Regions from separate parts of the Corynebacterium maris DSM 45190 genome, predicted to be linked through region 1. Evidence: riboswitches for the same ligand, from Rfam matches in the RefSeq annotation. Region 1 holds a riboswitch; each other region holds the start of a gene.
What was found. A riboswitch is a leader RNA that binds a small molecule or an ion and turns the genes downstream of it on or off. The one in region 1 is predicted to bind thiamine pyrophosphate.
Positions count from the first base shown of each region.

Region 2: another riboswitch for thiamine pyrophosphate. It lies ahead of B841_RS08345 (thiamine phosphate synthase); the one in region 1 lies ahead of thiM (hydroxyethylthiazole kinase).
Region 3: another riboswitch for thiamine pyrophosphate. It lies ahead of B841_RS14260 (3-oxoacyl-ACP reductase); the one in region 1 lies ahead of thiM (hydroxyethylthiazole kinase).

Region 1 is NC_021915.1:1,445,930-1,456,201, forward strand. It holds partial or broken gene B841_RS06775 (bifunctional hydroxymethylpyrimidine kinase/phosphomethylpyrimidine kinase) at 1-1,988, opposite strand, end outside; gene thiM (hydroxyethylthiazole kinase) at 1,985-2,779, opposite strand; TPP riboswitch at 2,769-2,873, opposite strand; gene B841_RS06790 (MFS transporter) at 3,075-4,436, opposite strand; gene B841_RS06795 (YceI family protein) at 5,305-6,000, opposite strand; gene B841_RS14120 (hypothetical protein) at 6,018-6,422, opposite strand; gene B841_RS06800 (RNA polymerase-binding protein RbpA) at 6,441-6,824, shown strand; gene B841_RS06805 (polyprenol monophosphomannose synthase) at 6,888-7,778, opposite strand; gene lnt (apolipoprotein N-acyltransferase) at 7,781-9,268, opposite strand; gene B841_RS06815 (FxsA family protein) at 9,268-9,756, opposite strand; gene B841_RS06820 (lipase family protein) at 9,767-10,272, opposite strand, start outside.
Region 2 is NC_021915.1:1,763,447-1,773,718, reverse strand. It holds gene B841_RS08365 (ThiF family adenylyltransferase) at 1-826, opposite strand, end outside; gene B841_RS08360 (thiazole synthase) at 827-1,615, opposite strand; gene thiS (sulfur carrier protein ThiS) at 1,622-1,822, opposite strand; gene thiO (glycine oxidase ThiO) at 1,833-2,978, opposite strand; gene B841_RS08345 (thiamine phosphate synthase) at 2,979-3,629, opposite strand; TPP riboswitch at 3,629-3,742, opposite strand; gene rplS (50S ribosomal protein L19) at 3,970-4,314, shown strand; gene B841_RS08335 (GntP family permease) at 4,533-5,918, shown strand; gene lepB (signal peptidase I) at 5,985-6,761, shown strand; gene B841_RS08325 (ribonuclease HII) at 6,774-7,421, shown strand; gene B841_RS08320 (DUF2469 domain-containing protein) at 7,418-7,723, shown strand; gene B841_RS08315 (SRPBCC family protein) at 7,747-8,211, shown strand; gene B841_RS08310 (YraN family protein) at 8,371-8,766, shown strand; gene B841_RS08305 (YifB family Mg chelatase-like AAA ATPase) at 8,753-10,272, shown strand, end outside; gene dprA (DNA-processing protein DprA) at 10,270-10,272, shown strand, end outside.
Region 3 is NC_021915.1:666,617-676,888, forward strand. It holds gene B841_RS03215 (malate synthase G) at 1-1,749, opposite strand, end outside; gene aceA (isocitrate lyase) at 2,164-3,459, shown strand; gene rraA (ribonuclease E activity regulator RraA) at 3,496-3,984, shown strand; gene B841_RS03230 (short-chain fatty acyl-CoA regulator family protein) at 4,195-5,502, opposite strand; partial or broken gene B841_RS14260 (3-oxoacyl-ACP reductase) at 5,696-5,794, opposite strand; TPP riboswitch at 5,879-5,970, opposite strand; gene prpD (2-methylcitrate dehydratase PrpD) at 6,199-7,707, shown strand; gene prpB (methylisocitrate lyase) at 7,707-8,639, shown strand; gene B841_RS03250 (bifunctional 2-methylcitrate synthase/citrate synthase) at 8,672-9,820, shown strand; gene B841_RS03255 (pyruvate carboxylase) at 9,978-10,272, shown strand, end outside.

The DNA of each region.
Region 1 (10,272 bases):
GGCGGCTTCGAGAAAATCCGTTCCCGAATACATGTCCAACCAGTCGTGGTACGGGTGGTCGGGGTGATCGCTGTCCGCCAGCCGCAGGCCGACTTCCGCATACAGCCAGGCGCACGGCAGCACCGCCGCGGCGCCGACGACGTGGTCACTGCCCAAGGTTGTGGCGAGCAGATGGTCAGTGTAGGCCAGGGTGATCGGGGAGATGTCCTCGTCGCGCAGTTGCGCCCCGGCCAGCCAGGTCTGCTGCATCTCGCGTTCATCGACGATGCAGCCGGCGGCCATCTCGCCCCAGGCGACGATGCCCTCCGGCTCCGGGGAAGTGCGTGCCAGGTGCGCCAACGCCCGTCCGTACCGGATGAGGTACGCCGAGTCCTGCGCGAGGTAGAACTCGAAGTGTTTTTGCGACAGGGTGCCGTCGGCCAGTTTCCGGATGAACGGCAAGGCCATGACCTGTTCGGTGACGTCGCCGGTGGCCTCCCAGAGCGCGGCGGTGTGCGGCCCGGCGGCGGGAATCTGCGGATCCCCGGCCGTGCCGGTGGCGCGCCACGGCCGGGAGCTGGCCGCCTCCTGGAGGCGGCGGGCGCGGTGGAAGTGGTCGACCGGCCCGTTTCCTTGTCCGACCTCCAGCTGCGCGGCATGGGTGATGGACTCGTGCAGCCAGTGCGTGGACCAGCTCAGGGCGTCGGTGATCTCGGCGCCGGCGCCCAAACGGGTGGCCAGCGCAGAAGACAGCGAGCAGCCGGTGCCGTGGGTGTGCGGTGTGTCGATCCGCGCGCTGGGCACGCGGTGAACGCGGCCGTCGGGGGAGACGACGGCGTTGTCCGCCCGGGGCCCGGTCAGGTGCCCGCCCTTGACGATGACCGTCGTCCCGTGCTCGGCGGCGAAGGCACGGGCATGTTCGATCGCTTCCTCCAGGCTCGTGGCCTGCTCTGTGCCGGTCAAGGTGGCCAACTCCGGGAGGTTCGGGGTGATGACGTCGACTCGGGTGGCGAGATCGCGGACGGCGTCTTCCGCTTCCTTCGCCAGCAGACGATCACCGCTGGTGGCGACCATGACCGGGTCGAGCACGACCACGGCGTCCGGCACCCGTTCCAGGAACTCCGAGACCACCTGCGCGACGTCGGCGCTGCCGAGCATGCCGATCTTGACCGCGTCGACCTGCACGTCCGAGACGACCGACTCGAGCTGCTCGCGCAGGAAATCAATCGGCGGGGTGTGGATCGACTGCACCCCGGTGGTGTTCTGGGCGACGAGTGCGGTGACCACGCTCATCCCGTAACCGCCCGCGGCGCCGATGGCCTTCAAATCGGCTTGGATTCCGGCGCCGCCGGTCGGGTCGGTGCCGGCGATGGACAAAATGCGGGGGATCAACGGTATGCCTCTTTCAATAATTCTCGGGCGGCGGCCGCGGGGTCGGCGGCGCCCATGATCGCGGAGACGACGCAGATGCCGTCGACCCCGTGGATCGTGTGGGCGTTGGCGGCGTCGACGCCGCCGATGGCCACGGTGGCCATGTCTTCTGATCGGGCCGCCCAAGCCGCGACGGCCTCCGGCCCGACCCCGGCCGGCGCGTTGGTTTTGGTGGTGGTCGAATACACCGGCCCGAGCCCCAGGACGTCCGGTCGGCGCCCGGGAAGCGCGAGTGCGGCGTCCAGCTCGGCGTCGGAGCCGACGGACAGCCCGATCAGCTGATCTTCGTGGAGGAGCTCGCGTGCCTGGGCATATGCCACATCGTCCTGCCCGATGTGCAGGTGGGTGCGAAATTCTGCGGCGATGTGCGCGCGGTCGTTGAGAAACAGCGGCACCTCGCCGAGGATCTCGAGCAGCTGCTCGGTGGTGCGGCGAAACTCGTCGTCGCCGGCGTGTTTGTCGCGCAACTGGACGACGCTGACCCCGCCGTCGAGGGCTTGGGCCACGGTCTCCACGACGTCGCCGCCGCCGATGACCGGGTCAGTGACCAGGTACAGGCTCCAGTCGACGGGGCTCATCGGGTCTCCTCCACGCTGGTGAGCTCCCGCATGCGCTCCGGGGTGACGGCGGCAATGGCGTCGAGCCAGGCGACGGCGAAAGACCCCGGACCGTGTGCCGTCTCCGCGGCGATCTGGGCGGCGGCGCCCAGGTGCGCGTGTGCGGTGACGACGGCGTCGTGCGGGTCCATGTCGAGGCTGGCATAGGCGGCGCACAGCGCCCCGAGGGAGCAGCCTGTGCCGATAACCTGTTGCAGCATGGGCACCCCGGAGGTCAGCCAGGTGCTGCGTCCGGCGGAGACGGTCAGGTCCCGGGCGCCGGTGACGGCGACGACGCCGCCGGTGCGGGCGGCGAGGCTTATCGCAGCGTCGAGCGCGTCGTCGACGTCGATGGTGGCGTCCACGCCTCGGGCGGTGTCTCCCATTCCGGCCAGGGCGACGATCTCGGAGGCGTTTCCACTGATCACGTCAGGTTTATCGGCGAGGATGGACGAGCAGAAGTCGCCGACGGCGTTGGGGGCGCCGGCCCCGATGGGATCCAGCACCCACGGTACGCCCGCCTCACGGGCGCCACGGATCGCCTCGCGGGAGGCGACGTATTTCGCGGCGTGCGGGGTCCCGGTGTTGACCAATACCGCAGAGGAGTTCTTTGCGAACGCGGCGGCGTCTTCCGGGGCGTCCAGCATGGCGGGGGAGGCGCCGGCGGCCAGCAGGACGTTCGCGGTGGTCTGCATGACGACTTGGTTGGTCAGGCAGTGAACCAGCGGGTTCACTTCACGCAGTTTATGGGCATGACGATATAAGTCTTCCAAGGACAATTCCTTCGCTAGTGCTAGCTAGAGCAGGTTCGATGGGTGTGATCTCAGCAGCGCCCGAGAATCGGGCGATGCACCCCAATGTCACTGATCTAGTGTATCTATCTGACCGTCTCACGGGAATGGCGGGGTGGATCCTTAGTTTCGCCAATTGACGAAATGAAGAGGAGGGGAAGGTGGGTTCAGGAACGGGGGAGCAGCCCCGCAAGGGTCGAAAAACACTGATCCCCGAGCCGGTCAGGAAGATCGGCGTCGGGGATTATTCAGCGCTTAGGGACGGTGCCCTGATCCGTTAAATCGTGGTCATGTCGTCGTCTTTTGTTTCACGCATGACGATGATCGCGATCAGGGAGACGACGGATACGGCGACCAAGTACCAGCCGACGGCCTGCACCCCGAATTGCGCGGCCAGTGCCGTGGCGATGAAGGGGGCCACCGCCGCGCCGAGGATCGACGAGACGTTGTAGGCGATGCCCGAGCCGGTGTATCGGACATTGGTGGGGAAGAGCTCCGGCAACACAGCGGCCATGGGGCCGAAGATCATTCCCATCAAGAACATGCCGATGGCCAGAAACGCGGTGACGGTGCCCATGGTCGCTTCGCCCGGCTCCAGGAAGAAGCTGAAAGTGAAACCGAAGACGATGATGGCCGCCGTCGTCCAGAACAGAGTGGGTTTGCGGCCCCAATTGTCCGCGAGCCAGGCGGCGACCGGAATGCCGAGCATGAACAAAAAGATCGTCAGCAGTTGAATCTGCAGGAAGCGGAGGTAGGGGATTCCCAGGCCGACACCGGCGTCGGGATCGGCGATGCCGAAGGACAGTATCCAGGTGGTGACCAGGTAAAACAGGGTGTAGGTGCCCACCATGACGAAGGTGCCGGAGAACAGGGCCTTCCACGCGGTGCGGAAGACTGCACTGAGCGGGGATTTGACCTTCTTGCCGGTGTTGGCCGCCTCCTGGAAAACCGGGGTTTCTTCGAGCTTGACGCGCACGTACAGGCCGATGAGCACCATGACCGCGGACAACAGGAAGGGAATGCGCCAGCCCCATTCCATGAAGGCGCCGGTGGTGTCACCGAGCTCGTAACCGAGTAGGGAAACCAGGACGAGGAAGAGTCCGTTGGCCAGGAAGAAGCCGAACGGGGCGCCCAGCTGCGGCCACATTGCGGCCTGGGCCCGCTTGCCGGGGGCGGCGTATTCGCTCGACAGCAGTGCCGCGCCGGACCATTCGCCACCCAGGCCAAGACCCTGGCAGAAGCGCATCACGGCCAGCAGTGCCGGCGCGATGAGGCCGACCTGCGCATAGGTGGGCAGTAAGCCGATGATGAAAGTGGCGATGCCCATCGTCAGCAAAGCGCCGACGAGGGTGGCCTTTCGGCCGACCCGGTCACCGAAGTGACCGAAGACGACGGAGCCGAGCGGCCGGGCGATAAACGCCAGGCCGAAGGTGGCGAAGGACTGCAGCAGCGCCACGGTGGAATTGTCGGTGTTCGGGAAAAACAGGTAGGGGAACACGGCGACTGCGGCGGTGGCGTAGGCGTAGAAATCGTAGAATTCGACGGTCGTGCCAATCGTCGAGGCAAACGCCACCCGACGACGGTCTTGAGCCGTCGGTTCCGGGGAGGCCACCCGGCTTTCGCCAGTGGTAATTGACATACGGTCCCAACTTTCTCAGTGATAAGAATGATCACGCTTTAGCGAAAGAAACATTACTTTCCCAAATAGTGGGAGTCAATATTCACTATTTGGGAAATTCCCGTCGTGGCGTAGAACCGCATGACGATGGGGAGATGCTGGACTACCCAGCGAGAGGCAACGGGCAGACAGTCCCGATTGCCGAGTTTGCGATGATGGGCGCGTCGGGCGCACGGCGGGCGAGACGTCGACCCTGATGCGGGAACTCTCTGCGAATGTCCGGCCACGCAAGGTACGACGCCCGAAACACGGACGTGCGGGCCAAGCGGCCAGACATCAGGCGACAGGCCTGCGCGCGGCTGGCGCCCGGGCAGGGTCGTAGCCGCGGTGAGCGAGACATCGAGGCGGAATGGGCTTCATGTGACGCGACGTCGATAAGCCTGCCCGATGGGGTGCAGGGTCGCCAGTTAATCTGACATAATGTACATTATCGGACATTTAGGCCAGCAGGTTCGACAGCGCACAGCCTGGGCCTGCAACGCCATGTTGACGCTCCGTGACCTGACCCCTCAAGCGCTTTCCATCATGCCGGGCCCTCCGTCACTGTCACCGTCGTCGCCACGAGCGCTTCAGCGCTCGATCACTCCCACGGGCTCGCGCGGACGTCGACAAGTTTCTCCTCCCCGCACATGCGACTGGCCCCGCGAACGAAATTCGTTCGCGGGGCCAGCATTCTCAGGATCCCGGCGATTTCTCAGGATACGGCACGCATGCGCCTTACGTCGCGCCTCCGCCCCCAAAGCCCGTTTGTGTCTGATTTTTCAGGGACGGGAACCCACCTTAATTCCGTCACGTGACGTTAATCGACGAGGTTTTCCTATACCGCGATTTATTCTTGTCCGCCCTTACTCAGCGCCACTCGGATGTTGATTTCGCCCTCGTCGGCGATATCGGCGGCGATCATCTCCGGAGACTCCACTCCGTATTCATTGCGATCGATGACCACGTCGCCGGAGACGATGATCAGTTCACCGTCCCGCAGCACCTGAAAAGGCTGCACGACCTCCTCGGTGTTGCCCTTGATGGTCAGCTCGCCGGTCAGCTCCACCTCGCCGAGGGTGCCGTCGTCCGGGACCTCAGAGAGGTCGGCCGGCTCGGTGATCTCGAAGGTGGCCTCCGGGTAATCGTGAGTCTCCAGCAGCTTGTTGCGCACGTTCTCGTCGCGCACGTCCCTGTCGGTGACGATATTGGTCAGGTCGACCACGATCTCGCCGGCGGTCAACGCGCCTTCTTCAACGGTCACAGCCCCGGAGACGTCCTGGGTCGACCCCGACGTGCGGGTGCGCTCCCCCGGCAACACCTCGTCGAACGTAAATCCGACCGACGACGTGTTCGGCGGACGGCCCTGCGCGACCGTCCACTCGCCGTTGACGTCCGTGGTGGCAGGTTCGGCATTCTCGGCGTTGACGGGTTCGGTGCGTACACCGGGCCCCATGACCAACGCCACGACCATGGGAACCAGGGCGAACAGCGCCAGGCCGACGATCAAAACGGAGAATACCGTGATCACCAGCTTCTGATTCATCAGGAGCTTTTTCATTCTTACCTCAGTTTCTCAATACGTTTGGCCAAGTGAACCAGCTCATCACATAAGTCTCGAATCTCACCCGCGGAGGCGCCCTCCGAGCTGGCCGTGGCGATATCCTCTGCAGCGCAGCGGAGCTCAAACAGCTCGTCCTTCAAAAGTTGGTATCGGTCTGGCTGCATGATAACCGAATCGGGCGAAATTGTGGAGCCTGATAGGGAAACGTTATTCCTTTGGGTGTAAGCCCGTTGCCTGCACGAGGCGCGACAAAATTTCCGCGGCCGCCCCCGGCCACTCTGCGCAATCTCCACCCCACACCAGGCACACGTCGCAGGGGTAGCATTCACATCCGATATCCTAGCCCACGGGAACAAACACTCCCCTATCCGCGTTATACTGTTAGACCTACACTCCACTTCCATTGAAAGGGATGATGACGCATGGCAGACCGCGTTCTCCGTGGCAGCCGAATGGGCGCCGTCAGCTACGAGACGGATCGTGACCACGATCTCGCTCCGCGCCAGATGGTCAAGTACCGCACCCCCTCGGGCGAAATCTTCGACGTGCCGTTTGCTGACGACGCCGAGATCCCCGAGGAGTGGCTGTGCAAGAACGGCCAGGTGGGCATCCTCATTGAGGGCGAGGGCGTCGAATCGAAGCCGGTCAAGCCGCCGCGTACGCACTGGGACATGCTCCGTGAACGTCGCACCATCGAGGAACTCGACGTTCTGCTCGAGGAGCGACTGGACACGTTGCGCAAGAAGCGTCGCGCCGCTGCTCGTCTCCTGAAGGAGCAGCAGGAAGCCGAGGCCGCCGGAAAATAACCCCGGCCCCACAAAAGAAAAGCGCAGGGAACTCCCTGCGCTTTTCTCATTGCCGCACGTGGTTTATTTCCGGACTTTCCGATCGATCTCGTACTTCGCCAGCTTCCCCAATTCACCGGCCAGATCAGAGACGAACGTGGCGGCGTTTTTGGCTTTGGAGCCGAGGCCCGCCAGCGGAGAATGGCGATACTCGTAGGCCGCCAGTCTGCCCAGCTCGGAAGCCAGCTCGGTGGCCTGGGTGGTGTGATGCTGAGCACCCCACTTGGTGACCTCCACCAACGAGTCCTTGACGAAGCTGCCGTCCAGCTTGGACTCACCGATCGCACGCTCGGTGAAGGTGATCGGCACCTCCCGGACGTCGAAGCCGGCCTCGACCGCGCGGTAAGCGAGATCCACCTGGAAGATGTAGCCGGCGTCGGACAGCTCGGCCAGGTCAATGCCCTCCAGGACCTCCCGGCGGATCGCCCGGTAACCGGCGGTCATGTCGGTCAGTCCGGTCCCCAACGCCACCGAGATGTACAGATTGCCGCCCTTGGACAGCAGGAAACGGTCGCGCGGCCAATCCACGACCTTGCCACCCTCCACGTAACGGGAGCCGATGACCATGTCGGCTCCGTCCTCGATCTGGTCCAGCAGGCGGTGCAGTTCTTCCGGGGCATGGGAGCCGTCAGCGTCCATCTGGCAGAGAACGTCATAGCCGCGCTCCTTCCCCCACTCGAAACCGGCGAGGTAAGCGCCCAGCAGACCGTCTTTCTTCGTGCGGTGCAGGACATGGATCTGGTCGTCGTCGGCGGCGAGCTCGTCGGCCTTGCCACCCGTGCCATCGGGAGAATTGTCGTCGACGACGAGGACGTCGACCTGCGGCGCTGCGTCACGGACTCTCCCCGTGATCAGCGGGAGGTTCTCCAGCTCATTGTAGGTCGGGATGATGACCAAGGTGCTGGGATTGTTCACGGCTATTCGCTCCTTAGAGACCTGCGACGGTTCGTCCACCAAGCGGCAAGCACGAGGAACAAACCAATAATTATCAGGGCCAACTGTACCTTCTCCCCGTGGCGGACGGCGAACGTCACCGAATCCCGCAACGGCAGCGTCTCCTGCAGGACGGCGGGTTCGAACAGGTTGGTGTCCTGGGTGACGGTCCCGTCCGGGTGAACGATCGCAGAAGTGCCCGAGGTGGCGGCGACCACGACGGCGCGGTCGGTTTCGATGGCACGGAACCGGCTCATCGCCAACTGCTGATACGTCTGGTCGGTGAACCCGAAGGTCGCGTTGTTGGTGGGCGTCGTCAGAATCTGGGCCCCGTCGAGCACCGCCGTGCGGTACGCGGGATCGTAGGCGACCTCATAACAGGTGGCCACACCGACGGGCAGACCGCCCATGTCGACCACGCCGTTGCCGTCGCCGGGGACGAAGTTGCCGGCGTAGTCGACGAGCTCGGAGAAGTTACGGAAGAAGTCACGGTAGGGCATCCATTCCCCGAAGGGAACGAGAAAACGCTTGTGGTGGTCCTCCCCTGGCCCGGTGACCGGGTCGAATACCTGCATGGTGTTGTAGGTGCCGTCCTCGGCGCCGGTGATGGTGCCCACCATCACCGGCGCGTCGATGGCCTGCACCGCTTCATCGACGATGGCGCCGGCCTCCTCGTTGGTCAACGGGTTGACGTCGGAGGAGTTCTCCGGCCAGAACACCAGGTCGGGCTCGGCGCCGGAAGCGGCCAACTCCTCGGTTACGCGGGCGTGATTGCGCAGCACGGCACGCTCTTGGGTGTGGGTGTCGAGGCCCATGCGAGGAACGTTGCCCTGGATGGCGGCGACGTCGACGGAACCGACGGTGGCGTCCGGGCGGTTGACGCCGATGCCCGCGATGAGCCCCAGGATCAATGGGGCGATGACCGCGCCGGCCGCGATGACCCTGGTGCGCCGGTAATACAGTCCCGTCAGGCCGGCGCCGACGAGTACGGCCGCCAGGGTCACCAGCGCCGGGCCACCCCAGACAGACAGGTTGACCAGTGGCCCGTTGACTTGCCCCCAGGCGAGCCGTACCCAGGAAAAGCCGCCGAAGGGCATGGAGCTGCGCAGGAATTCGACGGCGACGTAGAAGAACGGGAAGGCCAGGAATCCGTAGCGCCACCGGGCGATCCACACGCCCCCGACGCCCGTCAATAAGGCGTAAATCGCGCAGGCGATGCTCAGGGCGACATACGGCACCGCGCCGACGAACTCGCCCACCCACGGCAGCAACAGCAGGTACAGGATGACGGAGTGGACGAAAGCGATCAGGGCGCCCGCCCAGAGCTGGACCCTCCGGCCCCAGGGCACCAGGCAGGCGTACAGCAGGCCGACGCCGAGGACGCCCGCGACCCACCAGCCGAGCGGCTCATACGAGGCGTAGGTGATGAACCCGGAGACCGCCGCGGCGAGTAACCGGAGGAGCAGGTGCACTACTGCGGGCCCTTCTTGAAGTCATCGGGTGAGAGGTTGTCGGTCCACTCGCGGATTTCCTCTTCGTCGATGACCTCCGCGGATTTCGGCTGCGCGGGAGAATCTGCGTCGGCGAAGGTGCCGTACTGCGTCTTCATGGAGGACATGGGGGAATGTTCGTAGATGCGGGTGCCGAAGTCCTCCAGCTTGGCAGTCAACCGCTTCGCCGCCGCCCCGCGCACCAGTTCGCGGGTGGGCGGGAAGATCAGCAGCAGGCCGAGCACGGAGGTGGCGTACCCCGGGATGGAGCTTAAGACCGTCGCGACCATGAGCAGCCCCAGGCTGCCGACGGAGCGGGCCCGGCGGATCTGCACGCCGGCGAGGACGCTGCCCAGGAACATGAGGGCGAACATTGCGAAGAAAGCCCCCCAGAACCCCAGCCAGGTCGACACCGCCCAGAAAGCGACGGTTTCGAGCATGATGTATGAGAACACCAGAAGAATGGGCATGGGGTACACCCTACCGGGCCAGACGGTCGAGTAACCACCCGGCGTCGTCGGTGAAATGCCGGATATACGGCAATACATGATTGATTCCCAGCCCGCCCGGGATCCGAGGAATCTCACTCACCCGCCAGTCGACGTCGGCGCCCGCGGTCGCCCACTTCATGCGCAGACGGCGCACCGTCTCGTAGGGAACGACGTCATCGTGGCGGGCCGCCCGCAACCGCACCGGAATTTGCGGCGCCCGCCCACCCAGCCGACGCTTCTCCAACTCCTCCCCCGTGGCCGACAGGTCTTCGCACAGGGCCCCGAAGGTCAGGCCCCGGCGCGTCCATTGGGCGGTGGAGCGCCAGGCGGAGATCAGGAGGGAGCCGCCGACGCAGCGTTGGATGTTGTCGAGGAGTTCGCGGAGTCCGGCGTCGGTGAGTTCGGTGAAAATTTCTGTTTGGATCTCTTCGGAGGTGACCATGAGTCCGGCGGTGGTGTAGGCGATGACGCTGGTGGCGAGTGTTCCGTCGACGT
Region 2 (10,272 bases), 320 kb from region 1:
CCGCCGCCGGATCACTTTCCATCACCGGGGGAGCGGCGCAGGCGCCCGCCCCGTAGAAATCCTCCAGCTCGGTGACGGGCAGGCGCGCCGGGTCGGCGCGCACGGTGAAAGAGCGCAGAGAGGTGCCCAGGGCGTCGTAGCCGTAGACGCGGCCGGGCACGCTCTCACCGAGTCCGGTGAGGTGTTTGATCGCCTCGGTGGCCATGAGGTTGCCCACCACCGCCGTGGTCACCCCGAGCACGCCGGCGGTGGCGCAGTCCGGCGTGGAGTCCGCGGCCGGCTGGGTAGGGAAGAAGTCGCGCAGGCTCACGCCGCCGTCCACGCCCGGGCCGGAGTGCCACAGCGCGACCTGCCCGGCGTAGCGCAACACGGTGCCCCAGATCAATGGCGTGCCGGTGATCTCGGCGGCGTCGGCGACGAGGTATTTCGTGGCGAAGGTGTCGGAACCGTCGAGCACCAGGTCCACGCGCGCCAGCGCCGAGACGATGTTGTCCGGCGTCAGGCGTTCATGGATAGCGTCGATCTCGATGCCCGGCTGAATCTGGCGCAGCCGATCCGCGGCGGCGTCGACCTTGCGGCGCCCCACGTCGTGCGCGCCGAAGAGGATCTGACGGTGAATGTTGGTCAGGTCGACCACGTCGTCGTCGTAGAGCAGGATCCGGCCGAGGCCGACCGCAGCCAGCGACTGCATGGCGGGGCAGCCGAGGCCGCCGGCGCCGACGACGAGGACGCGGGCATCGGCGAGTCTCTGGGCCTGCGCCATGTCGAAGCCGGGCAGGTTGAGTTGACGGGCGATGCGGCGCAGTTCGTTGTCGGGCAGCGACATTTACAGCACCTGGTCGGCCCAGCTGGCCAAGCCCTCGAAGCTGGAGGAGGCCACGGCGTGCTCGCGTTTGGGGATGCGCCCGGCGGCGCGTGCCAGGCGGCCGGCCTCGACGGCGTGGCGCATCGCTTCGGCCATGGTCACGGGGTCCTGGCAACGGTTGATGGCGCTGGCCAGCAGCACGCCGTCGCAGCCGAGTTCCATGGCTAAGGCAGCATCGGAGGCGGTGCCCACCCCGGCGTCGAGCAGCACCGGCACGTTCGCCCGCGAGCAGATCAGCTCGATGTTGTGCGGGTTGAGCACGCCCAGGCCCGTGCCGATCGGCGAGCCCAGCGGCATGACCGCCGCGCAACCGACGTCCTCCAGGCGCGTGGCCACGATCGGATCGTCGGAGGTGTAGGCCAAGACCGTGAAACCCTCGTGGACGAGCGTTTCGCAGGCGTCGATGAGCTCGGTGGTGTCCGGCAGCAGGGTGTGTTCGTCGGCGATGACCTCGACCTTGACCCAGCTGGTGCCGAGCGCCTCGCGGGCGAGGCGGGCCGTGATCACGGCGTCGCGGGCGGTGCGGCACCCCGCGGTGTTGGGCAACGGGGCGATGCTCAGGCGACGCAGCAGCTCGAAGACGGATTCGCCGGTTGAGCCGGTGCTGGGGGAGTGGCGGCGCATGGCGACGGTGGTCAGCTCCGTGCCGGAGGCCACCAGCGCCTGCTCCAGCAAGTCGTGGGAGCTGGCGCCGCCGGTGCCCATCACGAGGTGGGAATCGAAAGTGACGTCGGCGATGGTCAGGGACATGGCTGCTTAACCTCCCTGCACGGCGGTGAGGACGTCGACCTCGGCGCCCTCGGCAATACGGGTGTCCGCCCATGCGGAGGCGGGCACGACGGCGCCGTCGAGTGCGACGGCGACGCCCTCCCGGGCGCCGACGATGTCGTCGACGAGCTCGGTGACGGTGGGGGCGGCCGCGGCGGTGTGGGACTCGCCGTTGACGGTGAACTTCATGATGGTCTCCTTATAGGTGGGAGTGACGGACAGGGGCGCAGGCACGGAGGTCGACGTCGGGACTCTCCCCTAAGGCGAGCCGGGCGCCGGCCTCCGCGCCGAGGGCGGCCAATAAGATGCCGTGGCGGAAATACCCGGTGGAGACCACCAGGTTCTCCGCCACCGCCCCGAGGTAGGGAAGATCGTCGGGCGTGCCGGGGCGAGCGCCGACGGTGGTCTCCAACAACGTGGTTTCCTCCACGCCCGGCGCCAGGGCGACCGCATCACGGATGAGGTCGTAGACGCCGCCCAGGCGAGGCTTCGGCTGGATGTCTTCGCGACTGGTCGCCCCGAGGGTCAGGGTGCCGTCGTCGCGCGGGATGAGGTAGACGGGCCGGTCCTCGACGAAGCCGCGGATCACCTTGCTCACCAGCGGATCGAGGGCGGCGGGCACCCCCAAGCGCAGAATGTCGCCGTAGACGGGGCGCAGCCGCAGCGGGTTGGTCTCGTCGAACCAGCCGCCCACGCGCCCGGCGCCGAGGCCGTTGGCCAGGATGACCTGGGCGCCGGTGGCATCGTGGCGGGTCCGCTCGCCGACGACCTCAGTCACCGCGCCCGCCCCGTCGCGGACCAGGTTGGTGACCTCGTCTGCGACGAACCGCACGCCCCGGCGCGTCAACGCATCGCGCAGCGCGGCGACCAGCAGTCTGGGGGAGACCTGGTGGTCGCCCGGGATGTGCACGGCTCCGGCGATGGCGGGGCTCAACGACGGTTCCATCCGGCGGGCCTCGCGCACCGTGATGCGCTCGACGGCCATGCCGTGGGTGTGCTGATACCGCGTCAGATCCTCTAAGTGGCCGGCGTCGGCGCGGTCGCCGGCGACGACCAGGGTGCCGTCGGTGCGGTGGCCGGTCGGCAGCGGGGTGGCGGAGTGGAGTCGGTCCACGAAAGACGGGTAGCGGGCCGCGGATTCCAACATGAGCGGAAACAGCGGTTCTTGGCGATACTGCACTTCGGCGGCCGGGGCGAGCATGCCGCCGGCGTGGTGGGTGGCCCCGCTCGCCGGGTCCGGGTCGAGGATCGTGACCCGGGCGCCCGGCACGCCACGTTCGGTGAGTTCAAAGGCGGTGGCCAGCCCGATCACGCCGGCGCCGATGACGTGGGCGGTCTGTGGCATTTAGAACGCCTCCACGATGCGGCGGGCATACGCCTCGGGGTCGGCGGCGTTCATCAGGCCACGCACCACGGCGACTCCGTCGACGCCGGTGGCGGCGAGGTCGGCGGCGTCGTCGGCGGTGACGTCGCCGATGGCGATCAGGGGGACCGGGGAGGCGGCGGCGAGGTCGGGGTATCCGGCCAGGCCGATCGGGGCACGGCCGGAGTCTTTCGTCGGGGTGGCGCGGAACGGCCCGCAGCCGAGGTAGTCCAGGGCGTCGGCCACGTCGTGGGTGGCACGCACCAGCTCCAGCGTGCCGGTGGTCAGCCCGACGACCGCGTCTGGGCCGAGCAGGGCGCGCACGTCACGCACCGGCAGATCGTCTTGGCCGACGTGGACGCCGTGGACGGGGGCGCCGCGGGCACGCAGGGCCAGGGCGACGTCGACGCGGTCGTCCACGAGCACCTTCGCCCGCGGGTTGATCTCGGTGACTGCTTCGGCGACGGCCGCGGTCAGCTCCGTCAAGGTGCGTGCGTCAATGGGTTTGCTGCGCACCTGCACTACGCCGGCGCCGCCGGCCACCGCGGCGCGGGCGGTGTCCACGACTCGGGCGGGGTCGCCTGGGCCGGTCACGAAGTAGCAGCGTAAATCCAGGTTTCGGGTAGGCGTCATGGCGGCATGCCCTCACTTCCTTCGCCGGTGCTAGCCGGACAGGTTCGAACGGTGTCTCGCGCGGGTTACAGCGCGATCTCAGCCCGATGCCTCGGGCGCCCGTGGGTGTGTCTGGGGTCATCTCACAGTGTCACATACTTGATCGACGGCTCAAGAGCCGGGCGGATATTTGGATTCAGTCGCGTCGGTGTGGGACAATGTGCCGGTTGACTGTGCGATCTCCGGACGACGTCCGGGTTTCGGCAGTTCGCGTGACTCTGTTTACGGATACGAACCGGTTGAGCCTCCCGCCAGGGAAGCGCCGCCAGGGTCCTCTGTCCCGAAAAGCTAAGGAATTGCAATGAGCAACATGATCGACAAGGTCGACGCAGCGTCGCTGCGCGACGACATCCCGGCTTTCCGTCCGGGCGACACCCTCGACGTGCACGTCAAGGTCATCGAGGGCGCCACCGAGCGTACCCAGCTGTTCACCGGCGTTGTCCTGCGTCGTCAGGGCTCCGGCATCCGCGAGACCTTCACCGTCCGCAAGGTCTCCTTCGGCATCGGCGTGGAGCGTACCTTCCCGGTCCACACCCCGAACATCGCCAAGATCGAGGTCAAGCGCAAGGGCGACGTCCGTCGCGCGAAGCTGTACTACCTGCGCGAGCTGCGCGGTAAGGCCGCCCGCATCAAGGAGCGTCGCTAAGCCGTCAGTCCCTTGAGGGGACGCGCTTCGACACCCCGTCGCAGACTGGCATACGTGCCGGTCGCGGCGGGGTGTCTTGCTTTCAATGAGAAACCGGGCATGTCGTGGGCGCCTGCGGTGGGGGCCAGTGCTATTTTTAGCCCGCCGGCACACCGCCGGTCAGCCGTAGGCCCGCCGTCGGAACCGGGACGCGGGCTCATCGAGAAACGGATTCACGCATGGACACCTGGGAGCAAACCCTAGGGGCAGGCCCCCTGCTCGGCATCGCCGCGGCGGGCATCGCCCTCATCCTCATCCTCATCATCAAGTTCAAGCTGCACGCCTTCATCACGTTGGTGCTGGTGTCCGTCCTCACGGCCATCGCCGCCGGCATCCCGCTCGGCGACGTCTACGACGTCTCCATGGCCGGGTTCCGCTCCACCCTCGGCGACGTCGGCATCCTCGTCGGCCTCGGCGCGATGCTGGGTAAACTCATCGAGCATTCCGGCGGCGCCCAAGTGCTCGCCGACACCATGATCAGGCGCTTCGGCGAAAAGCGTGCCCCGCTCGCGCTCGGCGTGGCGTCGTTGTTCCTGGGCTTTCCCATGTTCTTCGACGCCGGCCTGGTGGTCATGCTGCCCATCATCTTCGCCGTCGCCACCCGCCTGGGCGGGCCGGTCCTGCTCTACGCCATCCCGGTGGCCGCGTCGTTTTCCGTCATGCACGTCTTCGTGCCCCCGCACCCGGGGCCGGTCGCCGCCAGCACCTTCTTCGGCACGAACTTGGGCCTGCTGATCATCGTCGGACTGCTCGTGGCGGTGCCGACCTTCTATGTCACCGGTTATCTCTGGGGAAAGTTCGTGTCCAGGCGGTTTTCCTTCAGCGTGGACGACCTGCCCCGGGCCATCTTCGGCGGGGACGCCGAAGAGGTGAAGGATCCGCCGAAGGTCGGCACCGTCATCGCCATGCTGCTGTTGCCGATGCTGTTGATCTTCCTCAACACCGGCGCCGACTTCGCCACCAAGGCCGGCCTGATCGCCGGCGACGAGCTGTGGGCGCAGGCCTTCAGCATGCTGGGCACCTCCGGCGTCGCGCTGCTGATCTCCGTGCTGGTCGCGATCCCGGTGCTCGGGCTGCGCCGCGGTGAGACGGGCTCGGCGGTGGAAAAGATCCTCGACTCCTCCCTCGGCCCGATCGCCTCCGTCGTGTTCATCACCGGCGCCGGCGGCATGTACGGCGGCGTGCTGCGTTCCTCGGGCATCGGCGACGCGCTCAAAGACACCATGGACGGCATCGGCCTGCCGGTCATTCTCGCGGTCTACCTCGTCGCCGCCGTCCTGCGCGTCGCCCAGGGCTCCGCGACCGTCGCGCTGACCACCGCCGCCGGCCTGATGGCCCCGGCCGTGCTCGCCGGCGGGTTCAGCGACATGCAGATCGTGGCGATCACCATCGCGTGCGCCGCCGGCTCCGTCATCGCCTCCCACGTCAATGACTCGGGCTTCTGGCTGGTCGGCAGGCTCTTCGGCATGAACGTCTCGACGACGCTGCGCACCTGGACGATCCAGCAGACGCTGGAATCCGTCATGGCCTTCGCCATCGCCGCGGTGATCTTCCTGCTCTTCTGACGCGGCGACCGGGACATCGGATGCGGGCTGCTAAGCTCTGGCAGCGTGAGTGACACTTCCCGCCCGATGCCCGCAGACAACGACGATCCCGGTTCCGCTGCCGGATCCTCGGGGGCCACGGCCGCGGCGGAGAAGAAGCCCACCCCGTGGTACATCGAATTGCCGATCGTGGTGGTGCTGACCCTGATCATCATCGCGGTGCTGCAGACCTTCATCGGGCGGGTCTACCTGATCCCCTCGCAGTCGATGGAGCCGACGCTGCACGGCTGCGAAGGATGCACCGGTGACCGCATCTTCGTGGAGAAGGTCTCCTACTACTTCAGCGACCCGACTCCGGGCGACGTCGTCGTCTACGAGGGCACCGACTCCTGGGACATGGGATATGTCTCCAGCCGGTCGGAAAACGACGTCGTGCGTACGCTGCAGAACATCGGCTCCTACGTCGGCCTCGTCGCCCCGGATGAAAACAACCTGGTCAAGCGCATCATCGCCGAGGGCGGCCAGACCGTCTCCTGCCAGGAGGGCGACCCGTCCGTCATGGTCGACGGCCAACCCACCGACCAGTCCTTCGTCCTGCAGCCCCCGGCCTTCCCGGTGAACCCGACGACCGGTTCCGAGGCGTGCGGCGGCGACTACTTCGGCCCCCTGACGGTGCCCGAGGACCACTACTTCATGATGGGTGACAACCGCACCAACTCCCTGGACTCGCGCGCCCACATCGGCGATCCGCACCAGGGCGCCATCCCGGCGGAGAACATCCGTGGCAAGGTCCAGGCGATCATCCTGCCGTTCAGTCGCATCGGCACCATCGACGACCCGGACATCCAGCCGCAGCAGCTGTAGCGCCGGCGCACCGTGCGACGTCTGAAGCACCTGCGCACCTACGAGGTGGCGCTGTCGAAGGCCGGCCTGGGCCCCGTCGCCGGGGTCGATGAAGCCGGCCGCGGGGCCTGCGCCGGGCCGATCACCGTCGCCGCCTGCATCCTGCCCGAGCACCCCATCGAGGAACTGGCCCGGCTGACGGACTCGAAGAAACTCTCGCCGGCGCTGCGCGAAAAACTCGCCCCCGCCATCCGGCGCCACGCCCTGGCGTGGGCGGTGGTGTCCATCGACGCCGCCGCCATCGACGCCCGCGGCATCCAACCCGCCAACCTCGACGGCATGCGCCGCGCCGTCGCCCGCCTGGACACGCGTCCCGGGTACGTGCTCACCGACGCCTGGAAAATCCCCGGATTGCCCGTCCCGCACCTGCCGATCGTCGGGGGAGACGCGGCCACCCGCTGCATCGCGGCCGCCAGCGTGTTGGCCAAAGTCGCCCGCGACCACGCCATGGTGGAACTGGCCGTCGAACATCCGGCCTACGGCTTCGACGGGCACAAGGGATACTCCACCCGAGCGCACCTGGCTGCGGTGCGCCGCCACGGCGCGAGTCCGGTCCATCGCTACACTTATGCCAACGTCGTTAAGGCGCACCAAGACTTTTTGAAGGAGGCCAGCCCGTGAGCGCTGAGGAGCTCGACAACTATGAGGCCGAGGTGGAGCTGTCGCTCTACCGCGAATACCGGGACGTGGTCAGCCAATTCTCCTACGTCGTGGAGACGGACCGCCGCTTTTACCTGGCCAACGCCGTCGAGCTGATCCCGCACACCAACGGCTCCGACGTCTACTACGAAGTACGCATGTCGGACGCCTGGGTGTGGGACATGTACCGGTCCGTGCGTTTCGTCCGCTACGTGCGCGTGATCACGTACAAAGACGTCAACATCGAGGAACTGGACAAACCCGACCTCATCATGCCGGAATAGCGGACCCGCCTTCCGACGACGCCGTGACCGCACACCGACACACCGCCCCCGAGCCAGGGGAGTCCGCCGCCTTCCACTTCGAGACCACCTGGCGGATCGCAGCGAGCCGACGGCGGGTGTGGGACGTGTTGTCCGACGTCTCCTCCTGGCAAGACTGGTGGCCCGGGCTCTCCTATAGCCGACGAGACGGCGACCACGCCCAGCTGGTGGTGCGCAGCCCCCTGGGATACCGGCTGCGTTTCACCCTGGCCCTGCTGGCTTCAGACCCGCCCGAGGACGCCCGCTTCGGCGTGGCCGGTGATCTGCGCGGCATAGGCCACTTCACCGGCGTGCCCGACGGCGACGGGACCCGGGTGCAGATCGTGTGGTGCGTGGTCACCCGCCGCCGACTGGTGGGGCTGCTGCGGCCGGTCGCCAGGTGGGCGCACGGCGCCGTCATGCGCGCCGGGGAAAAGGGGTTGCGCACCGCGATAGCACACCGCGGATAAACGACGACGGGCGCACCCGCCCACTCTGTGGACAACCCGCGGCGCGGCGCACTTGTCCACAGTCCGCCCAGACCGGGCCGAGGCGAGGGCGCGCCGCAGGGGAGAGTGGCTCAGTGAACACAGCGACACCGACACGTTCACTGAAACGGGGGACCCACCATGACCACACCACACTCCACCGGCGCCACCCGCCCGCGGCGGCGTTCCGCCCGCCTTGGCGCCCGGGGCGAAGACTACGCCGCCGGCTACTACATCCGACGCGGCGCCCGCGTCCTCGCCCGCAACGTCCGCTATCCCGTGGGCGAACTCGACCTGATCGTCGAAGAGGCCGACCGCACCATCGTCTTCGTCGAAGTCAAGACCCGCTCCGGCCACGGCTACGGCGGCGCCGAAGCAGTCACCGGACGCAAACTCGCCCGCATGCGCCGGGCCGCCGCCCGCTGGCTCGACGGGCGCACCTTCCAACCCGTGCGCTTCGACGTCCTCGCCTTGACCGTCCGCGGCCGCAGCTTCGACGCCGACCTCTACGAGGGAGTCGAACATGGCGCTTGGTAGCACGCTCACGACCGCCCTCGACGGCGTCGCCGCCCGCCCCGTCACCGTCGAAGCCAACATCGGCCCCGGACTGCCCGGAATTCACGTCGTCGGCCTCGGCGACGCCTCCGTCCGTGAATCCCGCGACCGCATCCGCACCGCCGTGGCGAACGCCCGCCTGGACTGGCCCAAAACCAAGATCGTCATCTCCATGTCCCCGGCCGCGATGCCCAAGTCCGGCTCCCACTTCGATCTACCCATCTCGTTGGCGGTGCTCTCCGCCCGACACCCGGGCGCAGCCCACCGACTCGCCGAGGCGCTCGTGCTCGGGGAGCTGGGCCTCGACGGCTCCGTCCGGCCCGTCACCGGGGTGCTGCCCGCACTGCTCACCGCCCGGCGCCGCGGCATCCGCACCGTGCTCATCCCGCCCGGCAACGCCGCCGAAGCGGCCTTGGTCGACGACGTGGACGTGCGCTGCGTGCCCAGCCTCGCCGCCGCCTGGGACTGGGCCACCGGGGTAGGCGAGCTGCCCGCCGCCCGCCCCGCCCGTCGCACGACGCCCACCCCGCCCGGACTGGGCGACTTCGCCGACGTCGCCGGCCAGCAGGAAGCCCGCTTCGCCACCGAAATCGCCGCCGCCGGCGCCCACCACATGCTCATGATCGGCCCGCCCGGCTCCGGAAAATCCATGATCGCCCAGCGCCTGCCCGGCGTCCTGCCCGCCCTCACCGGCCACCAGGCGGTTGAAGCCACCGCCATCCACTCCGTCGCCGGCGCCATGGAACCCGTCGTCCACCGCCCGCCATTTATTGCCCCGCACCATTCCGTCACCCGCTCCGCACTGCTCGGCGGCGGCTCCGGCAACCCCCGACCCGGCGCGATCAGCCTCGCCCACCACGGGGTGCTCTTCCTCGACGAGGCCTCTGAAATCCCTGCCCGCACCCTCGACAGCCTGCGCACCCCGCTGGAGCACGGCCGCGTCAAACTCAGCCGGGCCCGCAACGAAGTGATGTTCCCCGCCCAGTTCCAGCTCATCCTCGCGGCCAACCCGTGCCGGTGCGGGGCGGAGGAACCCGCGGCCTGTCGCTGCACCGCCAAGGAACGCGCCACGTATCTGGCGAACCTGTCCGGGCCGTTGCGCGACCGGCTCGACATCGGGGTGCGGATGCATTCCGCCGGCGCGGTCCTGCGCACCGAGGGCGCCGAAGATTCCGCCGCCATCGCGGAACGGGTGGCGCAGGCCCGGGAACGCTCCTGCCTGCGGTGGTCGCGCCACGGCCTGGGGGTCGAGGCCAACGCCCACGTCGAGTCGTCCTACCTGCGCCGGCACGCCCCGGCGGACGACGCCGCCATGGCCCTGCTCGGCGCTTACCTGGCCGCCGGCGACGTCAGCCAGCGCGGCGTGGACCGGGCGCTGAAAGTGGCCTGGAGCATCTGCGACGTAGAGGGCGGCGCAACGCCCACCCTCGACCACGTGGCCCGGGCCGTGGAACTGCGCGCCGGGACGGCAGTGGAGGTGCCGGCATG
Region 3 (10,272 bases), 780 kb from region 1:
GACCGGGACGGTCAGCAGGTCGTGGACGCGGTCTCGGCGGCCGCGGCTGTGCAGCTCGTCCTGGACGGCGCCGACGTCAACCAGGTGGTAGTGGGAGGCGTGCAGGGTGGCGGCGGTCGGGGAGGGGACCCAGGCGGTGTTCGCTCCCTCCCGAAGCTGGCCGATCTTGGTGTCGACCATCCCGCGCATCAGGTCGGTCATCGCCCACATGCCCTTGCCGATCTGCGCCTTGCCCGGCAGTGAGTGCGCGATGCCGGCGTCGACGTTGTTGTCCTCGTAGGCCTGTTTCCAGGCCGCGGTCTGCATGGCGGCCTTGCGCTCCATCGGGCCGGCCTCCATGGAGGAGTGGATCTCGTCGCCGGTGCGGTCCAGGAATCCGGTGTTGATGAACGCCAGGCGGTCGGCGACCGCCATGATGCAGGCGTCGAGGTTGACGGAGGTGCGGCGCTCCTCGTCCATGACCCCGACCTTGAGGGTGAAGCGCTCCAGGCCGAGCAGGTCCTCGACGGCGGCGAAGAGGTCATTGGTGAAGGCGACCTCCTCCGGGCCATGCTGCTTCGGCTTGACGATGTAGATCGAACCGGCGCGGGAGTTGCGCAGCGGGTTGTCGGCCTCCATGGACGGCAGCGCGCCGAGGGCGGTGAAGACGGCGTCCATGATGCCCTCGTAGATCTCCTCGCCGTCGACCATGATGGCGGGGTTGGTCATGAGGTGGCCGACGTTGCGGCACAGCAGCAGGGAGCGGCCATGCAGGCGGACGGGGGAGCCGTCGGCGCCGGTGAACTCGAGATCCTCGTTGAGGCGGCGGGTGAAAGTCTTGCCGCCTTTGCTCATCTCGGCGGTCAGATCGCCGGTGCACAGGCCGTGCCAGTTGGCGTAGCCCAGGGTCTTGTCGGTGGCGTCGACGGCGGCGACGGAGTCCTCGAAATCGATGATGGTCGAGGTCGCGGACTCGAGACGGACGTCGTTGACGCCGGCGGGGTCGTCCTGGCCGATCGGGCCCGCGCGGTCGACGTCGATGATCGCGTGCAGGTCGTTGTTGCGCAGCAGGAGCGCGGAGGGGTTGTCGCGCTCGCCCTGCCAGCCACGGAACCGCTCCGGGTAGGCCAGGGAGATCATGTCGCCGTCGATGATCGCGGACAGTCCGCCGTTGGTGATGACGTAGTCGGTGACGTCTGAGTGGGAACCCTGGGAGAGTGGGGCGATCTCGTCGAGAAGCGCGCGGGCCCAGGCGATGACTCGACCACCGCGGACCGGGTTGTATCCCTTGCCGGCCTCGCCGCCGTCGGCGTCGGAGATGACGTCGGATCCGTAGAGGGCGTCGTACAGCGAACCCCAGCGGGCGTTGGCGGCATTGAGCGCGTAGCGGCTGTTGAGGACGGGGACCACGAGCTGCGGGCCGGCGATGCGGGCGACCTCTTCGTCGACGTTGGCGGTGCGGATCGGCTCGTCGGCGGGACGCTCGACGAGGTAGCCGATGGAGCGCAGGAACTCCTCGAGCTCGGCCGGATCCGGTTGGCCCGGGTTGGCGCGGTGGTAGTCGTCGAGCTGGTCCTGCAGCTCGTCGCGGCGGGCGAGGAGCTCACGGTTGCGCGGGGTGAACTCAGCGACGATGTCGGCCAATCCCTGCCACAGGCGCTCCGGCGCAATCCCGGCGCGCCGGCAGAGAACGTCGGTGGCGTAGTCATGCAGGGCGTCGGCGACGTCGAGGCCGGCGACGTTGACGTAAGTGGTGGTCGAGGCGGTCAAGGGGTCCTCCTGGTGTCAAAGGTGGATGGTGTGGTGAGCGCAACACTAGGGCAGCGAAGTGGCTCGGGAAACGCCCCCGGTGGTTTTGCAGGTTTCGCCACCCCCGGCAAAGGTGTTCCCATCTGTGTTTTTTTGGGAGGGACCGGGGGATAAACCGCCTGGCCTGCACAAAGCCCCCGGGGCGGGAAGTGTCCCTACATGCGGAAATGGGCAAATGGTACTCACAAAAGGGTGTGGCCTTTTTACACAAGTTTCACAAATTTGCGGGAAACCCCCCACACCAAAGTTCACAAAGATCGCCGTTGACGGGACTCTCATCGAGGCCCACCATGTGAACAACGCCACGAGGAGCCAACCGCTCCACCGAATGCGTCTCACACTCCCACCCGCCGCACAGAATTGAGAGGCCACGCCATGACCACCACTGGAAACCCCCGTACCGCCGCCGACATCCAGCAGGACTGGGACACCAACCCACGCTGGGAAGGCATCCGCCGCGACTACACCGCAGACCAGGTCGCCGAGCTCCAGGGCAACGTCCTCGAGGCCAACACCCTCGCCCGTCGCGGCTCCGAGATCCTCTTCGAGGAGATCACCCGCGGCGACGGCCACTACATCAACTCCCTCGGCGCACTGACCGGTAACCAGGCGGTCCAGCAGGTCCGCGCCGGCCTCAATGCCGTCTACCTCTCCGGCTGGCAGGTCGCCGGCGACGCCAACCTTTCCGGCCACACCTACCCGGACCAGTCCCTGTACCCGGCGAACTCGGTCCCGAACGTCGTCCGCCGCATCAACAACGCACTGCTGCGCGCCGACGAGATCTCCCGCGTCGAGGGCGACGATTCCGTCGACAACTGGCTCGTCCCGATCGTCGCCGACGGCGAGGCCGGCTTCGGCGGCGCCCTCAACGTCTATGAGCTGCAGAAGGCCATGATCACCGCCGGCGCCGCCGGCACCCACTGGGAGGATCAGCTCGCTTCCGAGAAGAAGTGTGGCCACCTCGGTGGCAAGGTCCTCATCCCGACCCAGCAGCACATCCGCACCCTGTCCTCCGCACGTCTCGCCTCTGACGTCATGGACACCCCGAGCGTCATCATCGCCCGCACCGACGCCGAGGCCGCCACCCTGATCACCTCCGACGTGGATGAGCGCGATAAGCAGTTCATCACCGGAGAGCGCACCGCCGAAGGCTACTACCACGTGAAGAACGGTCTCGAGCCGTGCATCGCGCGTGCGAAGTCCTACGCTCCGTACGCCGACATGATCTGGATGGAGACCGGCACCCCGGACCTCGAGCTCGCCAAGCAGTTCGCCGAGGGCGTCAAGGAGGAGTTCCCGGACCAGCTCTTGGCCTACAACTGCTCCCCGTCCTTCAACTGGTCCGCCCACCTGGAGGCGGACGAGATCGCCAAGTTCCAGAAGGAGCTGGGCGCCATGGGCTTCACCTTCCAGTTCATCACCCTGGCCGGCTTCCACTCCCTCAACTACGGCATGTTTGACCTGGCCCACGGCTACGCACGTGAGGGCATGACCGCCTTCGTCGACCTGCAGAACCGTGAATTCAAGGCTGCGGAGGAGCGTGGCTTCACCGCCGTCAAGCACCAGCGTGAGGTCGGCGCCGGCTACTTCGACCAGATCGCCACCACCGTCGACCCGAACTCCTCCACCACCTCCCTCAAGGGCTCCACCGAGGAAGGCCAGTTCCACTAGGAACAGGCGCCTCGCCACCATGTAAGGAATAAACCCATGTGCACCTTCATCCCCACCGCCGACATCGCCGACATCTACGGCAACGACGTCCTCAGCTGTGACACGCAGATGCGTGACTTCGGAGGAAAGACCGACTTCGCGGGCCGCATCGTGACCATCCGTTGTTTTCAGGACAACCAGCTGGTCAAAGAGATGCTGAACAGTCCCGGTGAGGGCAAGGTCCTGGTCGTCGACGCCGGTGGAAACACCCAGACTGCCATGGTCGGCGACAAGATCGCCAAGTCCGCAGCGGACAACGGGTGGAGGGGCATCGTGGTCAACGGGGCAATCCGCGACTCGGCGGGAATCGCCGAACTGCCCATCGCGGTCAAGGCCATCGGCACCAACCCCCGCAAGTCGGCCAAGGACGGCCTCGGCGTGGTGGATGCCTCGCTCACCTTCGGCGGCGTCACCTTCATTCCCGGACACACGCTCTACGCGGACAGCGACGGCATCATCCTGATGCCGGAACCGCTGATGAACTGATCCGCCCCGGATGACCCCACCTGGTTCGCTGAACTGGTCCCCGGGAGTTGGGCCGGTCAAGTCCTGGGTGGGCGGGGAAGGCGAGAGGGCATGATTCCGATACTCCATCGGGGTCATGCCCTCTTGCCCTCGCCGTAGCAGCGGCCCGGGCAGATGAAAGCTCCCCGGCAGCCGGACTGAGAAATCAGACACCGACTGCTGAGGGGCTTTTTATTTCGTGCGGTAGGGCTCTTCGTCGCCGATGTTGACGTCGACGGTGACGGTACCGCCCTCGAAGGGGAAGGCGCGCTGCGGGCACTTGTCTCGGGGACAGGTGATGCAGCCCGGGCCGATCGGGGTGCCGGTGCCGGCGGTGAGGTCCAGGCCGTCGGAGTAGACCAACCTGTGGGCCTGGTCGAGATCGCAGCCGACGCCGACGGCGAACTCCTTGCGTGTCGTGCTGAAGCCCTTGTTCGCGCCGGCGATCTGGCGGGCGACCCAAAGGTAGGTGCGCCCGTCCGGCATGGTCGCGATCTGGCGGGTCACGCGGTTCGGGGTCTCGAACGCGCGGTGGATGACCCACAGCGGGCAGGAGCCGCCGGTGCGCGCGAAGTGGAAGGCCGTCGCCGACGCGCGCTTCGAGATATTGCCGGCGCGATCCGTGCGGACGAAGAAGAAAGGGACGCCGCGGGCCCCTGGGCGCTGAAGCGTCGACATGCGGTGCGCGGTGGACTCGAAACTGGTGTTGAAGCGGCTGGCCAGCAGATCGATGTCGTAGCGGGTGGCCTCGGCGTGTTCGAGGAACTCGGTGTAGGGCATGGTCACCGCGGCGGCGAAGGACTGCGCCAGGCCGCGGCGGGCGATCGCGCGGGCCTGTTCCGTGGACAGCGGAGCGGCCATGGTCTCGATGGATTCGCCGTGGACGAGCAGGGCGTATTGCATGGAGAGTTCGAAGGCGAGCTGGGCGTCGGAAAGCCCGGTGCGCAGCACCAGCCGGCGCTCGGGGGGCAGGTAGTGACGGCGAGGGCCGTCGATCTGACCCCGGAAATCGACGGTGACTCCGGCGTCGGACTCCAGACGCGCCACGAGGCGGGGGACACGCAGGCGCATCGGCCCCAGCGCCAGTGAGAGCTCCTCGCCCGTGGAATCGAGTTTGTGGAAGTAGTTGTTGGTCGCGTAGTAGAAGTCGCGGACTTCTTCGAAGGGGCTGGTGGAAGGGGACTGGTCCTCGACCATCCGCGGAATCAGCTTCGGGTAACGGGCGACGAGGTCGGCCAACTGGTCCTCCGGCGTGCCGGGGAAGACCTCCTTGAGCTGGGCGATGGCGCGCGCGTCCTGATCGGTCGAGAAGAATCCCGCCGGGGTGTCGAACGCCTGGGACAGACTCATCAGGACAGTGACGGTCAGTGGTCGCTGATCATTCTCCAGCTGATTGAGATAGCTGGTGGAAATACCGAGTCGCTTCGCCATCTCTACCTGCGTCAGCCCGGCCGTGCGACGGAGCGTGTGAATGCGTGCCCCCGCGAAGTGTTTCGTCACGAGTGTTCAGCCTCCCAGAACCATGTGGTGCCAGCGGGTTTCACCAAGTTTGCAGAATGCGCTGTTTATATCTGCCTAAACTTACTCACTCCGCAGTGGTCTACGCCACCGGCTGGGGGGTGGGGTGCTGGTCCATCACGGGCCCGCCGTCGACGACGAGGTTCTTGGTCAGGCTGCGGGTCAGCGACAGCAGTGCGGCCTTGGAGGCGTCGCCGTCGAAGGAGAAATCGATGAGAGCGTTGTTGACGACGGTGGCCACCGGGGCCCCGAACGTCTCCGCCGCATCGGCGAGCTCCTCGGCGGCCACGCGGGCGCCCTCGCGCAAGAAGGCTTCGGAGGTGCTCTACTGGTTCACGCGTTCCTTACGCGGGTACGGCGTAAGGCAAGCGGACATTCCCTACGCCAGTGCTGACTGGATCAGGTTCGACGGGTGTGTTCTCAGCCGCTACGGCGCCCCGTGTCACTGGGGGGGGGTGAGACTAACGGGACGTACGTGCACATCCCCCCGCGCGGGGTGCGGGACGGCGGATGGTGTTCCTCGAACCGCCCGTGACCAGCTGGTTCCACCAGATTCGCAGAAATCCGGGAAAGGTTCAACGGAAATTCACTCCCTTCACCGTGACCTGCGACACGAAATCTCCCCTAGGTTGATGGGCAGCACACCAGAACCCGTTTCACCTGCTGGAGGAAACCACCATGATCGACCACGTCGTCCACACCCGTCGCTCGGCCGAAGACTTCCCGTACGAGGAGCACCTCGCCTACAAGGTCGCCCGCGTCGCGGCTGACCCGGTGGAGGTTCCGGAAGAAACCACCGAGATGATCATCAACCGCATCATCGACAACGCCGCCGTCTCCGCGGCGTCGGTGACGCGCCGTCCGGTGACGGTGGCGCGCCGACAGGCGCAGGCGCACCCCTCTGAGCGCGGCGCCGCCATCTTCGGCATCCCCGGCACCTACTCTGCGGAGTGGGCGACCTGGGCCAACGGCACCGCCGTGCGTGAGCTGGACTTCCACGACACCTTCCTCGCCGAGGAGTACTCGCACCCGGGCGACAACATCCCCGCGATCCTGGCCGCCGCACAGACCACCGGCAAGAACGGCCGCGACCTCATCCGCGGTCTGGCCACCGGCTACGAGATCCAGGTCAACCTCGTGCGCGGCATGAGCCTGCACCGCCACAAGATCGACCACGTGGCGCACCTGGGCCCGTCGGCGGCCGCGGGCATCGGCACCTTGCTGGGGCTCGACGTGGACACGATCTACCAGGCCGTGGGCCAAGCGCTGCACACCACCACCGCCACGCGGCAGTCGCGCAAGGGACAGATCTCTTCCTGGAAGGCTTTCGCGCCGGCCTTCGCCGGCAAGATGGCCGTCGAGGCCGTCGACCGCACCATGCGCGGTGAGGGCGCCCCGGCCCCGATCTGGGAGGGCGAGGACGGCGTCATCGCCTGGCTGCTGGCCGGCCCGGAGCACGAATACACCATCCCGTTGCCCGCCGAGGGCGAGGAAAAGCGCGGGATCCTGGACACCTTCACCAAGGAGCACTCCGCCGAGTACCAGGCGCAGGCGCTGATCGACCTGGCTCGCCGCATGAAGGCCACCCTGGCAGACAAGGACGTGTCCACCGCGGACATCGACTCCATCGTGCTGCACACCTCGCACCACACCCACTACGTCATCGGCACCGGCGCCAACGACCCGCAGAAGATGGACCCGACCTCCTCGCGCGAGACGCTGGATCACTCCATCATGTACATCTTCGCCGTCGCCCTGGAGGACGGGAAGTGGCACCACGTCGACTCCTACGCCCCGGAGCGCGCCGGCCGCCCGGAGACCGTCGAGCTGTGGCACAAGGTCTCCACGGTCGAGGACGAGGAGTGGACGCGCCGCTACCTGTCGACCGACCCGGCAGAGAAGGCTTTCGGTGCCCGCGCGGTGATCACCCTCAAGGACGGCACCGAGCTCGTCGACGAGCTGGCGCTGGCCGACGCACACCCGCTCGGCGCCCGCCCCTTCGCTCGCGAGCAGTACATCCAGAAGTTCCGCGAGCTGGCCGACGGCGTGGTCTCCCCGGAGGAGCAGGACCGCTTCCTCGCGGCCGTCGAAGGACTGGAAAACTTGACCGACCTCACCGAGCTGAACATCACCGTGCTCGACGAGGTCCTGGCCGAGGCCCCCGACACCCCGGAAGGACTGCTGTAATGGCCGGCCTGTACTCACCGACCGTGACCCCAGCCGAGCGCCGTAAGACACTGCGCGACGGGCTGAACTCCGGCACCATCCAGAAAATCCCCGGCGCCTTCTCCCCGCTGGTCGCCCGCCTCATCGAGGACCTCGGCCTGTTTGAGGGCGTGTACGTCTCCGGCGCGGTGCTGGCCAACGATTTGGCTCTGCCGGACATTGGCCTGACCACTCTGACGGAGGTCACCGACCGCTCGCGCCAGATCGCACGGGCCACCTCGTTGCCGGTGCTCGTCGACGCCGACACCGGCTTCGGCGAACCGATGTCCGCCGCCCGCACCATCGCGGAATTCGAGGACGCCGGCTTGGCCGGTTGCCACTTCGAAGACCAGGTCAACCCCAAGCGTTGCGGGCACCTCGACGGCAAGGAGGTCGTGCCCACCGAGCTGATGGTCCGACGCATCACCGCGGCCGTCAACGAGCGCCGCGACGAGAACTTCATCGTCTGCGCCCGCACCGACGCCGCCGGCGTCGAGGGCGTCGACGCGGCCATCGAGCGGGCGAAAGCCTACGCCGACGCCGGAGCCGACCTCATCTTCACCGAGGCGCTCTACGAGCCGGCCGACTTCGAGAAGTTCCGCGCCGCCGTCGACACGCCCCTGTTGGCGAACATGACCGAGTTCGGCAAAACCGAACTCCTCAGCGCCGACACGCTGCAGGACATCGGCTACAACGCGGTGATCTACCCCGTCACCACCCTGCGTATCGCGATGGGCGCCGTGGAGGACGCCCTGCGCGAGATCGGGTCCACCGGCACCCAGACCGGTTGGCTCGACAAAATGCAGCACCGATCGCGACTCTACGAACTGGTCCGCTACGAGGACTACAACGCCTTCGACCAGCAGGTGTTCACCTACTCCGCCGACAGCTACAAGCCCACCTTCGAGAAGTAACGCCCTCTTTCACTTGATTAAGGAGCACCATCATGTCTGACAACAACGCACCCGACATCCGCAAGGGCCTCGCCGGCGTCTACGCCGACTACACCGCCGTCTCCAAGGTCAACCCGGAGACCAACTCCCTGCTCTACCGTGGCTACCCCGTTCAGGAACTGGCGGAGCACTGCACCTTCGAAGAGGTCGCCTTCCTGCTGCTCCGTGGCGAGCTGCCCAACGCCGAAGAGCTGGACGACTTCAAACGCGAGTGCTGGAACGGCCGCGCCTTGGACCAGAAGACGATCGACATGATCATGTCGATGCCGACCGACTGTCACCCGATGGACGTTCTGCGCAGCGCCGTCGCCTTCCTCGGCAGCTACGACGCCGACCATTTCACTGTCAGCTCCAACCACATCCGCTGGGTCGGCCGCCAGCTGCTGTCCAAGCTGCCGACCATCGTGGCACTCGACATCCGCCGCCGCCGCGGCGACGGCTACGTCGAGCCGCGCAAGGACCTCGGCTTCACCGAGAACTTCTTGTGGATGGTCTTCGGCGACGGCCCGGATTCCCCGCTGAACAAGCCGGGCGACGTCGAGTGCTTCGAGAAGTCGATGATCCTCTACGCCGAGCACTCCTTCAACGCCTCCACGTTCACCGGCCGTGTGATCACCTCCACCATGAGTGACCCGTGGTCCGCCATCGTCGGCGCGATCGGTGCGCTCAAGGGCCCGCTGCACGGCGGCGCCAACGAGGCGGTCATGCACAACATGATCGAGATCGGCGACCCGGCCAACGCCGAGCAGTGGGCCAAGGACAAGCTGGCCAACAAGGATCTGGTCATGGGCTTCGGTCACCGCGTGTACAAGAAGGGCGACTCGCGCGTGCCGACCATGGAGGCGGCCTTCAAGAAGCTCGCCACCGAGCACGAAGGCTCCGAGAAGTGGGTCGAGATGTACGACATCCTGGCTGAGACCATGTACGAGAACACCTCGATCAAGATCCGCCCGAACCTGGACTTCCCGGCCGGCCCGGCATATCACATCATGGGCTTCGACATCCCGTTCTTCACGCCGCTGTTCGTGATGTCTCGCATCACCGGCTGGTCCGCACACATTCTCGAGCAGTACGAGAGCAACTCGCTGATTCGTCCGCTGTCGGCCTACGACGGCCCGGAGGAGCGCCACCTCCAGAAGTAGGTTAGCTTCACACAGTCAGTCTCATCCCGCTGTTCCTGACCTCCGGGGCGACGGGGTGAGACTACTCTCACTCATGGAGATATGTCGAATGGACATACGTTAGGCTATCTCCGTTACCTGATTCACATTTCTTATTTCTCGGGAAGGGGAACCTCGCGTGGCCACCTCCACACTGCCGTCCTTCAATAAGGTGCTCGTCGCCAACCGTGGCGAGATCGCCGTGCGCGCTTTCCGCGCAGCATTCGAGACCGGCGCCAAGACCGTCGCCGTCTATCCGAGGGAAGATCGCAATTCCTTTCACCGCCCGTTCGCGGACGAAGCGGTCCGCATCGGTAAGGAGGGGGCGCCGGTCAAGGCGTATCTCGACATCGACGACATCATCGCCGCCGCCAAGAAGACCGGCGCCGACGCCATCTACCCGGGCTACGGCTTCCTCGCTGAGCGCGCGGAAT